3 regions of the Candidatus Thiodiazotropha sp. AKAK3 genome follow, and region 2 is predicted to be linked to each of the others. Evidence: predicted binding sites of a transcription regulator. Region 2 holds the regulator's gene; each other region holds the start of a gene.
The links. The regulator sigma-54, encoded in region 2, starts transcription at its own class of promoters, with help from an activator protein. The targets are predictions, from matches to a motif close to TGGCANGNTNCNTGCTT.
Positions count from the first base shown of each region.

Region 1: the regulator sigma-54 is predicted to act here: its motif matches at 2,283-2,299, upstream of AC4IE7_RS03160 (flagellar basal body-associated FliL family protein).
Region 3: the regulator sigma-54 is predicted to act here: its motif matches at 3,058-3,074, upstream of AC4IE7_RS12685 (nitrogen fixation protein NifZ).

Region 1 covers NZ_JBSYOQ010000022.1:6,660-11,330, reverse strand. Annotated here, with positions in the region: gene AC4IE7_RS03165 (HDOD domain-containing protein) at 1-1,915, opposite strand, end outside; gene AC4IE7_RS03160 (flagellar basal body-associated FliL family protein) at 2,334-2,843, shown strand; gene fliM (flagellar motor switch protein FliM) at 2,866-3,885, shown strand; gene fliN (flagellar motor switch protein FliN) at 3,972-4,379, shown strand; gene fliO (flagellar biosynthetic protein FliO) at 4,379-4,671, shown strand, end outside.
Region 2 covers NZ_JBSYOQ010000024.1:50,657-55,327, reverse strand. Annotated here, with positions in the region: gene hprK (HPr(Ser) kinase/phosphatase) at 1-323, opposite strand, end outside; gene ptsN (PTS IIA-like nitrogen regulatory protein PtsN) at 323-793, opposite strand; gene hpf (ribosome hibernation-promoting factor, HPF/YfiA family) at 814-1,149, opposite strand; gene AC4IE7_RS04095 (RNA polymerase factor sigma-54) at 1,319-2,803, opposite strand; gene lptB (LPS export ABC transporter ATP-binding protein) at 3,011-3,736, opposite strand; gene lptA (lipopolysaccharide transport periplasmic protein LptA) at 3,733-4,251, opposite strand; gene lptC (LPS export ABC transporter periplasmic protein LptC) at 4,238-4,671, opposite strand, start outside.
Region 3 covers NZ_JBSYOQ010000053.1:60,409-65,079, forward strand. Annotated here, with positions in the region: gene AC4IE7_RS12650 (CCE_0567 family metalloprotein) at 1-57, shown strand, start outside; gene fdxB (ferredoxin III, nif-specific) at 68-406, shown strand; gene AC4IE7_RS12660 ((2Fe-2S) ferredoxin domain-containing protein) at 433-759, shown strand; gene AC4IE7_RS12665 (hypothetical protein) at 756-1,295, shown strand; gene AC4IE7_RS12670 (hypothetical protein) at 1,288-1,662, shown strand; gene AC4IE7_RS12675 (hypothetical protein) at 1,756-2,106, shown strand; gene AC4IE7_RS12680 (gamma-glutamylcyclotransferase family protein) at 2,208-2,585, shown strand; gene AC4IE7_RS12685 (nitrogen fixation protein NifZ) at 2,624-2,908, opposite strand; gene AC4IE7_RS12690 (HesB/IscA family protein) at 3,089-3,412, shown strand; gene nifU (Fe-S cluster assembly protein NifU) at 3,432-4,322, shown strand; gene nifS (cysteine desulfurase NifS) at 4,325-4,671, shown strand, end outside.

The DNA.
Region 1 (4,671 bases), on a different contig from region 2:
TTTGAATCTCAATATGGGCCTTACCATTAAGATAGGCATTATCTCTGGTTGCAATACTCAGTTTCCCTCCCTCTGGCATGGCTTCGACTGCATTTTTGATCAGATTGGTTAGTATTTGCTTCATATGACCTCTCTGGAGAGTGATCAGAGGGATATTGGCATCGAGGTCGACTTCGGTGTTGATATTGTGGGTTGTAAACAGTGAGGATTGAAACAACTTGTGAAGATCCGTAATCAGACTGTTGATATCCACCCTTTTTTCCTGTTGTTCCAACTCATCAGGAATATCCCGGATACGTAGCAGAATCTTGCCGACCCGGTTGATCTCATCTTTGATGATATCCAATTCTTCCTTTACCTGGTTATCATCACCCAGCTTCATGCCCAGTATATGTAGGTAGTTGTTGATGATTCCAAGTGGATTATTGGCCTCGTGAACCACTTTTCGCGCCTCCAGGTGGAAGGCGGCGCGCTCATCATCAAGTAGCTGTTGCCGTGATGTGGATATCTCCTGCTGAAGCTGTAGTGTTTCACCGGCTTCACGGGCAAACAGTTTCAAAAGTGATATCTGAGGGGTGAGAGCATCGTATTGGTGCTTGTCCATACCGAGTGCGATCACGCCAATGGGATACTCTTGGGATGTCAGAGGCAGATAGAGCAGTGCTTCACTGCTGATCAGGCGCATCAATTGTTGATCTGCAACCGACAGCCTTGCTAGATGTGCATCATCATGGGTGAAAGCAAGGCTTTGGTTGTTAAAAACCCAGGCTGCCGTACTACGATCCGATTCAATGGCAATTAGCAGATCCTGGATCTTCTCTCTGCGAGTCGGGGAGGGACAGTGAGGGATTAATTGTGGTGCATCTTCCGCTTTCAGCAGGAAACAGACCTGTTTGATTCCGAACAGTAGATCAACATCTCTCTGTATCTGCTGCAGAGTGGCAGAAAAATCGGCCTTTTCGCTTGTTCTCGCCAGAGTGCCACCGAAAAGCGCAGCTTGTTTTACTCGTTCACCAAGTGCCTGCTGCTGCGCCTCACTCTTCTCTTTAGTCGAGGAATTTTCTCCTGTGACAGAGAATGGGATACCTAAACTACCTGCGGCTGCGCTGGCCTTTTCATGGGCGTCAGTAATGACCTGTTCCAATACAGCCTGATTCAAACCAAACAGCTCATCGCCTTGGGCCAGTGCACTATCATCTGGTTTGATACCGTTTGCGACGAGTTGACATGAGAGGTTCACCAGTTTGACCAGCTGTGAACTGTCAAGAATGTTTTCAGCCGGTTCACACTGAAAACGAAGCGCATCAGAAAGAAAACCCTCAAGCTGCCATCGATCGACCATCTCTGATCCAATCAGCGGAAAGGTCGCCCCGTAACTCTTCTCTTCTGCCTGTAGCAGCGCTTGGATTTCCTGGTTTGTATCGATCAGTTTCAGATATCCCTGATGATCTGATTGCAACAGTGCAAGTTGTCCAAGACGATGAAGCAGACCGGCCAGGTAAGCCTCTTCTAATGTTGCGTAGGCAGTGAGTTCAGCCAGGGAGCGGGCAACATAGGCGCAGACCAGTGATCTTGACCAGATCAGATCTAGACTTTGACCAATCTGTTTACTGAGGTTGGAAAAGTATTGCTGAACCGCACTGTTGATAGCGATGGTTCTGACACTGTTGATGCCCAGCACTACCAGCATCTGTTGAAGCGTAGTGAACTCGTTCCATTGTCGATAAAAAGGTGAATTTGCTGCTGACATTACTTGGGATGTGATACTGGCATCCTTCTGAATGATCTCTGCCAATGATTCGAAACTCACATCGGGGTTATTGCAGCTATCAATCAACGCTATCAGTATCGCTGGCGGGGAAGGCAGATCGCAAAATTTGCCTGCAGTTGTTTTGTTTTGCTGTTGAGTTTCCACGTAAATCCCAAGTTTATTATAGAGTTATACCTGGATGTTGTTGTAATTAATAGCACTAATCCTTCATTTGTAAAAGCGTTTTCACTATGTCTGCATGTCTTGCAGGTAGGGCATGCTTGAATAATAGTATTTTTATTACTATTGGATGGCATATTCGGCCAGGTCAATAATGTTATTAACAACCGAGGTGAGTGTGGCATCACCTGTTCAGTTGGCGTTGAAAGTAATATTTTCAAAGATCCAGGCAACAAGCTTGATGTCGGAAAATCGCCTGATTGGGTCCGTATGAGGAGTCAATTTTTTGTCTTTTTCTTTTTAGCAATTTATAACTTATTGAAAATAATTGATAAAAACAGGTCAACCAGGGTGGCACTTTAATTGCATTCGTTGATGAGTAGTCTCATTGAGGAATGACAACATGGCAAACGAACAGGAATCTGAAGAGCTCGACCTGGGTGAAGAGAAGAGCGGAAAATCCAAGCTCATCATTATTATCGCTATTGTAGCGGTTGTGCTGATCGGCGGTGGTGTAGCTGCATTTTTTCTACTCAGCGGAGATGAGGAAGCTGAAGCTGAAGAAGCAACAGCTGAAGAGCAGGTGGAAGAGGTGAAGGGGCCAGCTCAATATCTCGATTTCAAACCGCCATTTGTAGTCAATATGCCTGGCAAACCAAGCCTGTTGCAGATCGGTGTCAGCATACGGGTCTACTCTGAGCCCATGGCAGAGTTCATCCGCCACAATGATCCCATGATTCGTCATCATCTACTCAATCTTCTATCAGCTAAAGATGCGAAATCCCTGAAAACACGTGAAGCCAAAGATGCCTTGCAGGATGAGATGCTGCAGGCACTGAATCAGGTGGTGAAGGAGTTGGAAGGGCCGGGTGAAGTGGATGGGATCTTTTTTACCAGTTTCGTGATGCAGTAATCCAAACATATAGGAATTAGAGATGAGTGCCAGCGACCTGCTATCACAAGAAGAGATCGATGCCCTGTTACATGGTGTCGATAGTGGGGATGTCGCCACAGAATCAGAAGTTTCGGATGAGGGTGGTACCGTCTCATATGATTTTACCAGTCAAGACCGAATTGTACGGGGGCGGCTACCAACTCTGGAGATGATTAACGAACGATTCGCAAGATTGTTTCGCACCAGTCTCTTCAATATGTTGAGACGAACAGCGGATCTGTCAGTTTCTGGCATCCAGATGCAGAAATTCTCTGAGTTTGTCCACAGTCTTTTTGTACCAACCAGCCTGAATATGATCCGTATGCCGCCAATGCGTGGGAAGGGGTTATTCGTATTTGATCCAAAACTGGTATTCAGCGTTGTTGATAATTACTTCGGTGGTACCGGTCGTTTCCATACCAAGATTGAAGGTCGTGATTTTACGCCCACAGAGAATCGGGTTGTTCAGTTATTGCTGAACAGCGCCTTTGAAGATATGAAGAGTGCCTGGAAGCCTGTATTCAATGTCGACTTCGAATACAGCGGGTCTGAAGTCAATCCACAATTTGCAAACATCGTCAGTCCATCAGAAGTAGTAGTAGTGACCTCTTTTCATGTGGATCTGGAAAATGGGGGAGGTGATTTCCATATCTGCTTGCCCTATTCAATGCTTGAACCCATCCGCGAATTACTGGATGCCGGCGTTCAAAGTGATCGGGGCGAAAGAGACGAGCGTTGGGAGCGGTCACTTAAAGAAGAGATTTTGGCTGCAAAAGTGGAATTGTGCAGCAATCTGACCGAGGTGCAAATGAGTCTGAAAGATCTGGCAGGATTGAAAGCTGGTGATGTGATTCCGATCGACATGCCGGAAGAGGTAGAGGTTGAAGCAGCTGATGTTCCGGTATTTAAAGCCAAGTTAGGTGTTTCTGATGGAAACTATGCCTTAAAGATCAGTGAATGGCTTATAAATAATCAGCGCAAAGGTTTGCACGATTATCTTGAAATAGAGAACAAGGCCTGAGCAATCTGTCGGAGTCATCTCCGGGAGCTTGTTGTAGCTTGATTGTTATCGATGGCCAAGGGTAAATCCCCTAAGAGGGTATGAAGATGAGTGATGAGAAAAGTGTTGATCCTAATGAAGCGTTAGCTGATGAATGGGCAGCAGCGCTTGAAGATCAAGCGGATGATGAACAACCGACAGATACTGCAGCAGCCAGCTTTGATGAGCTGACAGATGAATCTGCATCAGTAAACAGTGTCAACATGGATGCCATTTTGGATGTGCCAGTGACTATCTCGATGGAGATTGGACGCACTAGAATTAATATCCGAAATTTATTGCAGCTAAATCAAGGTTCAGTAGTTGAACTTGATCGGCTGGCAGGTGAACCGATGGATGTTCTGGTTAATGGCACCCTGATTGCACAAGGTGAAGTTGTGGTGGTAAATGAGAAATTCGGCTTACGTTTGACCGATATCATCAGTCCATCCGAACGGGTCAAGAGGTTAAGTTGATGACCCGCTGGCTACTGATTGGGATTTTTTTCAGTAATTGCCTGATGGCAGCTGAAGAGACAAAGAAGCAGATAGGTGTCAATGTTTCTCCAATCGGCGCTGAAGGACTTTTAAGTACAGTCAGTGGTTTGTTGATTGTATTGGCAGTGATCGTTGGCGCGGCCTGGCTGTTCAAACGCTATGGCCAGATGTCCATGGGCGGGAAGGGTTTGGTTCGCATTGTTGGTGGCGCCTCGGTCGGTAGTCGCGAACGTGTTGTAGTGGTTGAAGTTGAAAACACTCGAATGTTGAT
Region 2 (4,671 bases):
TTCTTTTCTGCCAATTCAAGGCAGCTCTGTTGAGGCTTTAGACCATCAGTAAATATCAGCGCCAGAGGAGAGGTGGTAAAAAGCGCCCTCAGAGATTCCCGGTATTTTTCTTCACCGCTGCTCTGTAGATGTTTCTGCTCAGGAGGACCAATCACTTGAATTTGATTGGGTCGAATCAGATTCAGTGGTCCCACAGGTTGTTGACCGTGGGGCGACTCACTGTCCAACTCTATTGTTTTTTCATCACCATCACCATTCCAGCTCAGTGAAAGTTCGCTGGCAAATTCGTCGAAAAGATCGCGAATGGTGTAGTTGGTGGGCATTAAACTGACGTTATCGCCGCTTCTCGCTGCCGGATTAACTGAAACAGTTGCTGCGTTGTTTCCGCTTCACGCAGTGCCGAGCAGAATGGAGGGTCATCAAACATCCTGGCCAATTTTGCCAGTAGTTGCAGATGGGCTTCAGTTGCCTCCTCAGGAACCAGCATGGCAAAGGCAAGATCCACCGGTTGGCTGTCGATCGCATCAAAATCGACCCCTGAAGGCAGCTGAATAAATGCTGCGGTGGATTGTGTTATCTGTGACATTCGCGCATGGGGTAGCGCTATTCCTTTGCCCAGTCCAGTGCTGCCTAAACGTTCACGCTCAAGCAATGCATCAAACACAGTATCCTGTGTGAGACCAGGAGCAGAATTGGCCAATCTTTGGCCAAGCTGCTCCAGGACACGTTTTTTACTGGCTGCCTCCACACTGCAGCCGATCCGTTCCTCAAGCAGAAATCCGTCGGGAAACATGGAGACCTCGCCAGTTTTATCTATTCTGAACTACTGCTACTTACAGCGTACTTCGCGCCACTACCGGCACGGTGACTCTGCATCTTTTCTTTATGCTTTATGACTTGCCTATCCAGCTTATCGGTAAGCCCATCAATGGCCGCATACATATCTTCCTGTACTGCATCAGCGAATACGCTGGCACCGTTCACTTGCATGGTGGCCTCTGCCTTTTGCCTCAGCTTTTCTACGCTCAAGATGACATGTACATTGATTACATTATCAAAATGCCTCTCAAGACGTTCGAACTTATTATCTACATAGCTTTTCAAGGCATCGGTAACTTCCACATGATGACCGGTAACGCTTATCTGCATAATTTTCTCCTGTCTTAGATGAGTTGGCTCATCACTCTAACTGAGGCGGTGAAGTAACGCCGGGGCATTTTTACAGCAACTCATTCATGAATCCACTTTTATCTGAAACCGCTCCGGTTCAGTAAGCATATCAAGCATGAATGATAGCCACTCCGATAATTCACTTCACCTACATCAGTCGCTTACGCTCGTTCGATGGTGGGATACTCATCGACTCGCGGTATTTTGCCACCGTTCGGCGGGCCACTTTTATACCCTGTTCCGACAATATGGCGGCGATTTTGTTATCGCTGAGAGGTTTGTTTGTATTCTCTGCAGCAATCAATTTTTTTATCAGCGCACGTATAGCAGTGGAGGAGCACTCACCCCCTGCACTTGTGTTCACATGGCTGGAGAAGAAATATTTAAACTCCAGCGTACCCCTGGGGGTATGCATATACTTCTGGGTTGTCACCCTGGATATGGTCGACTCGTGCATCTCCAGAGCCTCAGCGATATCCCGTAAAACCAGTGGCTTCATAGCCTCTTCGCCATGTTCAAAAAAGCCCCGCTGATATTCAACAATCTTACTCGCCACACGCAGAATAGTCTCATTTCGACTCATCAGGCTTTTGATGAACCAACGCGCTTCCTGCAGGTGGTTTTTCAGGAAAGTATTGTCATCACTCTGATCCGCACGCTTGATCAGACTGGCATAGTCGTTGTTTACCCTTAGTTTAGGCGTAACCTCACCATTTAGCTCCACAACCCAGCGATTATTGCGCTTGCTGACGAATACATCAGGAATCACATACTGAGGCTCGCTTTTGGCGATCGCTGTGCCAGGGTGAGGATTGAGCGTCCTGATCAACTGCATGATAGCCATCAGGTCGTCCTGATCAACCTTCATTCGTCGCATGATCTGATTCTGATCCTGTGCAGAGAGCAAGTTGAAATGGTCGCGACAGAGTCTGATCGCCAAATCCAAATAGGGTGTTTTTTCAGGAAGTTGCCGAAGTTGAATTAGAAGGCAGTCCTGAGCACCCTGAGCACCAACCCCCGGAGGGTCGAAAGCCTGGATACGATGAAGTACTGCCTCTACATCCTCCAGAGTCATCTCCTCATCATTCAGGGAAACCAGGATCTCCTGGAGATCACCTTTGAAATATCCATCCTCATCAATACTGTCGATGAGGTTAGTGGCAATCAGAATATCCTGCTCAGTGAATGGGGTCAGTGTCATCTGCCAGACCAGGTGGTCATGCAAAGTGATCGCGCCACTGCGCTGAACCAGATAGTCATTGTCTGCAGATTCACTACCACTGCTCGATGGGGGAAGATAACTGTCGTATACGTCAGCCCATTCACTATCAACGGGCAGGTCTTCTGTGATCTGGCTACTGTCGGTCTGAATTTCCCGCTCGTTGTTGATATCGTTGGAGCTCAAAGACTCTTTATTGTCTGAACTCTGATCAGAGCTCTCTTGACTAGCTTCTTCTTTTTGAGTCTGCTGACTAAACTCCTCTTCACCCTCCAGCATGGGGTTTGTTTCAAGAACCTCCTGCACCTCCTGACTCAGGTCGAGCGCAGACAATTGCAACAGGCGTATTGCCTGCTGCAACTGAGGTGTCATTGTTAAATGTTGTCCGAGCCGGAGCTGTAGAGCCTGCTTCATAGCAGAGATATCTTTAAACCTGGTATGTTATTTGTATGTCTTTATATTCATTCTAGCTAATAAATGCCGTTCACGGAATAATTCTTGGTATTTGTTTCGTTTGAATATAATTCTGCCTCATACTTTAACCTTCATTTTGTCAGCTGACGAGTAGTCATCATCTCTACTCTTAAATCACATAATCCATGAAAAAACATAAACATAGCCTTACATAGTAAAATTTTCGCCCAGATAAACACTACGTACCTCCTGGTTATCGAGGATCTCCTCGGTGGTTCCTTCCGCCAATACCTTACCAGTATTAATGATGTAGGCTCTATCACAAATATCAAGAGTCTCTCTAACATTATGGTCGGTAATCAACACCCCAATCTTTAATTCTCTAAGATGTTGAATGATTCTTTTAATATCGATAACCGCAATTGGGTCGACACCTGCAAATGGCTCATCCAACAAAATGAATGCGGGCTCCATTGAAAGCGCACGGGCAATCTCCAGGCGGCGTCGCTCTCCACCTGAGAGGCTCATAGCCATACTCTCTCTCAAATGTTCGATACCGAACTCTTCCAAAAGCCGGTCACAATGCGCTCTTCTTGCTTGCGCGTCCAGATCCTTTCGATTTTCCAGTATCGCCAATATATTCTGCGCTGTATTGAGCCGCCTGAAAACAGAGGGCTCCTGGGCCAGATAACCAATACCCATGCTGGCGCGCTTATGCATTGCAAGATCAGTGAGCTCCTCTCCATCCAGGTAGATTCTACCCTGATCAGCCTGAACAAGGCCCACGATCATGTAGAAACTGGTGGTCTTTCCGGCACCATTTGGCCCTAACAGCCCAACAACCTCACCGCTATTCAGATTGAGCGAAACACCATCGACCACTTTACGCTTATGGTACTGCTTCTCAAGTGCATCTGCCCGCAACTGGCTCACGGTGCATCGCTCTTGGTCTGGGGTTCAATTACGACTTGAACCCGCTCTTTACCCTGAGCACTGCTACCCGCCTTCACCTGGGCACTGGTTCGATTGTAAACAATCCGGTCATTTCGAAAACTGTTACCGCCCTGCTCAAGCAGAGCATTGTCAATCAATACCATTTCATCACGATCAACATGAATTTCCATCCTTCGCGCCTGACCATGCACCTCTACCCCATCGACTTCCGGCAGCTGACTGAATCTAGTCGGTTCGCCTTCACTGATGATCCGCTCCGTCTTTCCCTGCCGACGATGAACCCAGAGGCGCTCAGCCCACAACTTCATACTACCCTGGGTGATCGTCACATTCCCCTCATAGAGGCTGATACCTGTCGACTCATCAATGGCTAGACTGTCCGCCTCAAGCTGCATTGGCTGATCCCGATCACTCTCCAAGGCCATAATCGGCATTGCGCCAAAACAGACAAGGCCATATACCAGGATTGACAGAATGCCCTTACTCGAACTCATAGTAGCCTCGTACCTGATGTAATAACTTCAAGCGAGATGGCTCAGTCAGCCATGCCTGCATGCCGACTGCTGATATTCGCTGCTGACCACTCTGAATTTCGACCGCCTCAGCCGTTGATGCATATGAGTCTTTTGATTTAAAAGTCAGATCTTCGGTCTCAATCAGATAAGGTGCGAAATCACCCTTTCCTTCACGCTCGATGATCACTCTGCCCGGAAGATAGAGTGTCTCTTGCTGATGGTCTGCCACACCCTGTTCTGCCTGCATCCTCCATGGCGGCGTATCGGCTCGGAAACGCCATACCACTGGCTTTAACAGCTCGGTAATACCACGCTTCTCATAATGTAACATTTTAGGGGTTTGTAATGTTTGCAGAAGCTCCCCATCCTCATTGTACTGTTTTACGCGTAGGTCCACGG
Region 3 (4,671 bases), on a different contig from region 2:
CAGGCCTGGGCAGATGCTGTAGCCGCCTACAAGGCAGCTGAAGAAGAGATGAATTGAGGATAGTTTTATGTCGATGATTACAGGTTTGACACGAGGTGGTGAAGAGTACACGCCTGCCTTTGTTATGGATATCAATCAGCAGGACTGCATTGGTTGCGGTCGTTGTTTCAAGGTTTGTCCGCGTGAAGTGTTCGACCTTATTGAACGGGAAGATGTTGAAGAACTCCTGGACGATGATGATTATGATGACGACGATTATGGTGACGATGATGATGATGGTTTTTCAGATGATACCGCGATGGTAATGAGTCTGAAAAACAGCTTGGACTGTATTGGTTGCGGATCTTGTGCGCGTATCTGTCCTAAAAACTGTTTTACACATGAACCCCAGACTGCTGTTGCATGATCTGAATCAACGGCAGGAGTAGCAATATGCCTAAACCTAAAAAACATGTCTTTGTCTGTGTACAAGATCGCCCACTAGGGCACCCAAGACCCTCATGCAGCCAAAAAAAGTGCGCTGAGGTTGCTGAGGAGTTCTTCTGGCACTTACAGGAGCGTCAACTTTTTGATCAAGTACAGGTCACCACAACAAGTTGCCTGGGACCTTGTAGCGAAGGCCCTTCTGTACTTGTCTATCCTGAAGGCGTGATGTATGGCGGTGTATCAAAAGTTGATGTGGCAGCCATATATGATGAACACCTTCAGAATGACCAGCCAATAGAGCGGTTAAAAGTGGCTAAGGAGTTCTGGGATTGAATCAGAATTCGAGTGGATCAGGGCATCCGTCTAATGTAGTCCGACTTGTCGGTAATGAGGTTCATTTCGGTTTTGATATAGAGCCTGAAGCGGACGCTCAACTACAAAAAGCGGCATCCCTGATCTCCTCGAGAGAGGCTTCTTCAGAAGCACTGAAACACGCGGAACAGATTGCACCAGAACAGATCGAAGTACTCATCGCACGATATAAGTTTCATTTCTATCAAGGCGAGACTGAGATAGCAGAAAAATTGGCAATTAAAGTTCTCAAGCTTGCGGCGGAGCAGGGTGGTTTTAACCAGGATTGGCATCAACTCCATCCACATACCACAGATTGGAATGATCCTCGTAAACCAGGCAGGTTTTACCTCTACAGTCTCAAGGCACTTGCCTTCATCCGCTTACGTCAAAACGACATAGAGGAAGCGCAATCGATCTTGAATGCACTTTCTCGTCTTGATCCTATGGACCAGGTTGGTGCAGATGTTATTCGTGACCTTTTAGATGCTATTAATGAGGACGAAAACGATGGATGAGTCAGTCGCAGTTCGTTTTTACAAAATTGAGAAACTTGCTTTAACTGTACACAAACGCCTCTATGAAGAGGTTACAAAACTGGGTTTCTCAGAATCTGAAATCAGCTTGAAATCTCCACAGGAGGCAAGCTATCGCCTCGAACGAGATCCCTCTAATAGTGAGTTCAGTCTGGTTGGTGACTGGCTTAATGAGCAGGGTCATAAGCTTGGTACACTATTGTTTCATGCTGATGGTACCTTTTTTGTCGAACATGATATTGTCAAACCCCATCCTACAAAATCTGATTGGTTTGTAGAGGCGGTTAATGCGTGGGGAAAAGGTAGTGAAATAAGAGCAGAACCCAGGCTTCTGGCCGTACCTGAATAATTTTAACCATATTACAGATTAAGAAAAAAACTAATGGATCATCGGGTTATTCTATACCATAAGCAGGCTACTAGTGCGCGTACGAGATTCCTCATGTTTGAGGAGCAGACTGTTTGCGCATTTGAACCTTTACCCAATCTCTCTGCGGTTGTATCAACCCGACCCGATACGGTCTTCCACCCTGCAGCGATATTGAATGAGACTGAAAAAAGGTTGGGACTGGAAAAGGATACATTGGCATTTGAGAGCGAATATCGTCAAACCGTTGAGGTACCAGGCGAGAACATCGACATCCTGTTGGCGAATATAAACACCATGGATCCGCCCTTTGATATAGTAGAAAAATCGAATGCGAAATTCATAGATCTCACCCAGGCAAGAGGATTGCCAGGGATTGAACTTGAGTTGTTGCGTTCTGCCTATGAACTGATTCTTGGTGGTTAATAGCACTTGCTTTTAATTTGAATTGGCGATGAAATGTGGCTTTTCTAAGGTCATAGCATGTTTTACTATAGTGTCACTTAGGTAGAACGCTAATCGTTAGCATGAAAACAACCTCCAAAGTATTTGTCTACGGTACTCTGAGAAAAGCCCAGGTCAATCATCACCTGCTCGCTAGTGCAACCTATGTTGGTCTATATAATACCCAACCCCATTACAAGATGTTTCATTTGAGAGGTTATCCTGGTGTTGTCAAAGGCGGCGGCACCTCAATTGAGGGTGAAATCTATCAAGTGGATGCACTGACGATGAAAAAGCTTGATCGTCTTGAAGGCTATCCTCATGCCTACACAAGAGAACTCATACCATCACCCTGGGGTATGGTATGGATCTATCTCTATAGAGGCCGTGTGGAGGGAAGAACAACTATCTCAACTGGCGTTTGGTGTGATGAAATATATTGGCGCCGCTGGTCGAGATAGTTGTTACCCATTCACAATTGCACAAAGCAATCTGCTCATCATTCAGTATCACTTTTTTCAAATTTTGAAGTTGTGAGTTCTTCAGGCCAACAACCTGTAGGGGGGCCAAGATTCAACTTTGAATCTTCAAACCGTACCAGGTAAAGCACTCTATCTGGTGCCTCCTCCAAATGGCCAGTTTCAATAATTACACCTTTGGTACCAGGTTCGGCCAAAAGCGCATCCATAGGGATGTCTGGAATACCACCATCATTATAGATATGGCTTGCAGCAAAAATCATGTCGCCGGGGCTAAGTTGTTCGAGTGTCATCTCTTCTTCCATTGTCGTGTTTATTACCTAAGAGGGTTTTCGTGATTGTCGCCTATGTGACATACATTTTATGAATTTAAGTGGTAAATCCTTAAAAAACAATAAGTAAGTCATAATGTAAAAGCATGGCACAGGCTTTGCACACTACTTAAAAACTAAAGATGCAAGAGACTTGCCACGGAGAAAACGACCATGCTCACACTTACCGAAAATGCTCAAAAGGCGATCAGCCGGTTCATTCAAGGTTCGGAAACCCCGGTAGGGGGCTTACGAATTTCAGTTACCGGAGGTGGTTGCTCTGGAATGCAATACGGCATGGCACTCGAAGAGAGTGCCAATGATGAAGACACCGTTATCGAGGTTGATCAACTGAAGATTTTTGTCGACCCTCTGAGCGCGCCAATGTTAAACGGAGTCACTGTAGACTTCCTCGACAGCATGGATGGAAGTGGCTTTAAATTCGAAAATCCAAACGCTACCAACAGTTGTGGTTGCGGCAACTCATTTTCCGCTTAATCATTCAGGAGTCAAAGATATGTGGGACTATTCAGAAAAGGTTCAAGAGCATTTCTTTAGCCCAAGAAATGCAGGTGCTGTTGAGAACGCAAACGCAGTTGGTGATGTTGGCTCTCTCTCGTGTGGAGACGCCTTGCGACTGACATTAGAGGTCGAGCCAGAAAGTGAGGTCATACTCAATGCCGGCTTCCAAACCTTTGGTTGCGGATCCGCCATTGCATCGAGTTCTGCCTTAACAGAGATCATTAAAGGCATGAATATTGATGACGCCCTGAATGTCAGCAATCAGGATATCGCTGACTATCTCGATGGCCTGCCACCGGAAAAAATGCACTGCTCTGTAATGGGGCGTGAGGCGCTACAGGCAGCGGTAGCCAACTATCGAGGTGAAGAGTGGAAAGATGACCATGAGGAAGGTGCTCTAATCTGTAAATGTTTCGCCATTGATGAAGTCATGATTGAAGATACCGTACGTGCCAATGGCCTGCGCACGGTAGAAGAGGTCACCAATTATACCAAAGCCGGTGGTGGCTGCTCTGCCTGCCATGAAGGTATAGAAGAGATATTGACTCGTATATTGGCCGAAAAAGGTGAAACCTTTGATCCGAATGCAGTAGCTGGTGAGATCAAAAAACCAAAATCCGGACTGACCAACCTGCAGCGCATGAAACGTATTGAAGAGCTGCTGGATGAGATTCGTCCCAACCTGCAACGCGATCATGGTGATGTAGAGCTGATCGAGGTTGATGGTAAATATATTTATGTAAAGATGACTGGTGCCTGTGCCGGTTGTCAGATGGCAGCCACCACACTGGGTGGTATACAACAGCATCTTGCAGAAGGTCTTGGTGAATTCATTCAAGTCCTACCTGCTGAAGAGTTGGCTCGCCGTGCAGCGATGGAGGGTTAATCATGGTTGAAGGAATCTATCTGGATAACAATGCCACAACTATGGTGGCTCCGGAAGTGGTGGAAGAGATGCTTCCATACTTCACCGAGCAGTTCGGCAACCCTTCATCTTTGCATCAGTTCGGTGACAAAGTGGGACGTGCATTGAAAAAGGCACGTAAGCAGGTACAGACTCTGCTGGGTGCTGAGCATGATTCAGAGATCATATTTACCTCTTGTGGTACTGAATCTGACTCAACGGCCATTCTTTCTGCACTCAGGGCACAACCTGATCGTAAAGAGATTATCACTACTGTTGTTGAACACCCCGCAGTTCTGACGCTCTGTGAGCATCTTGAGAAAGAGGGCTA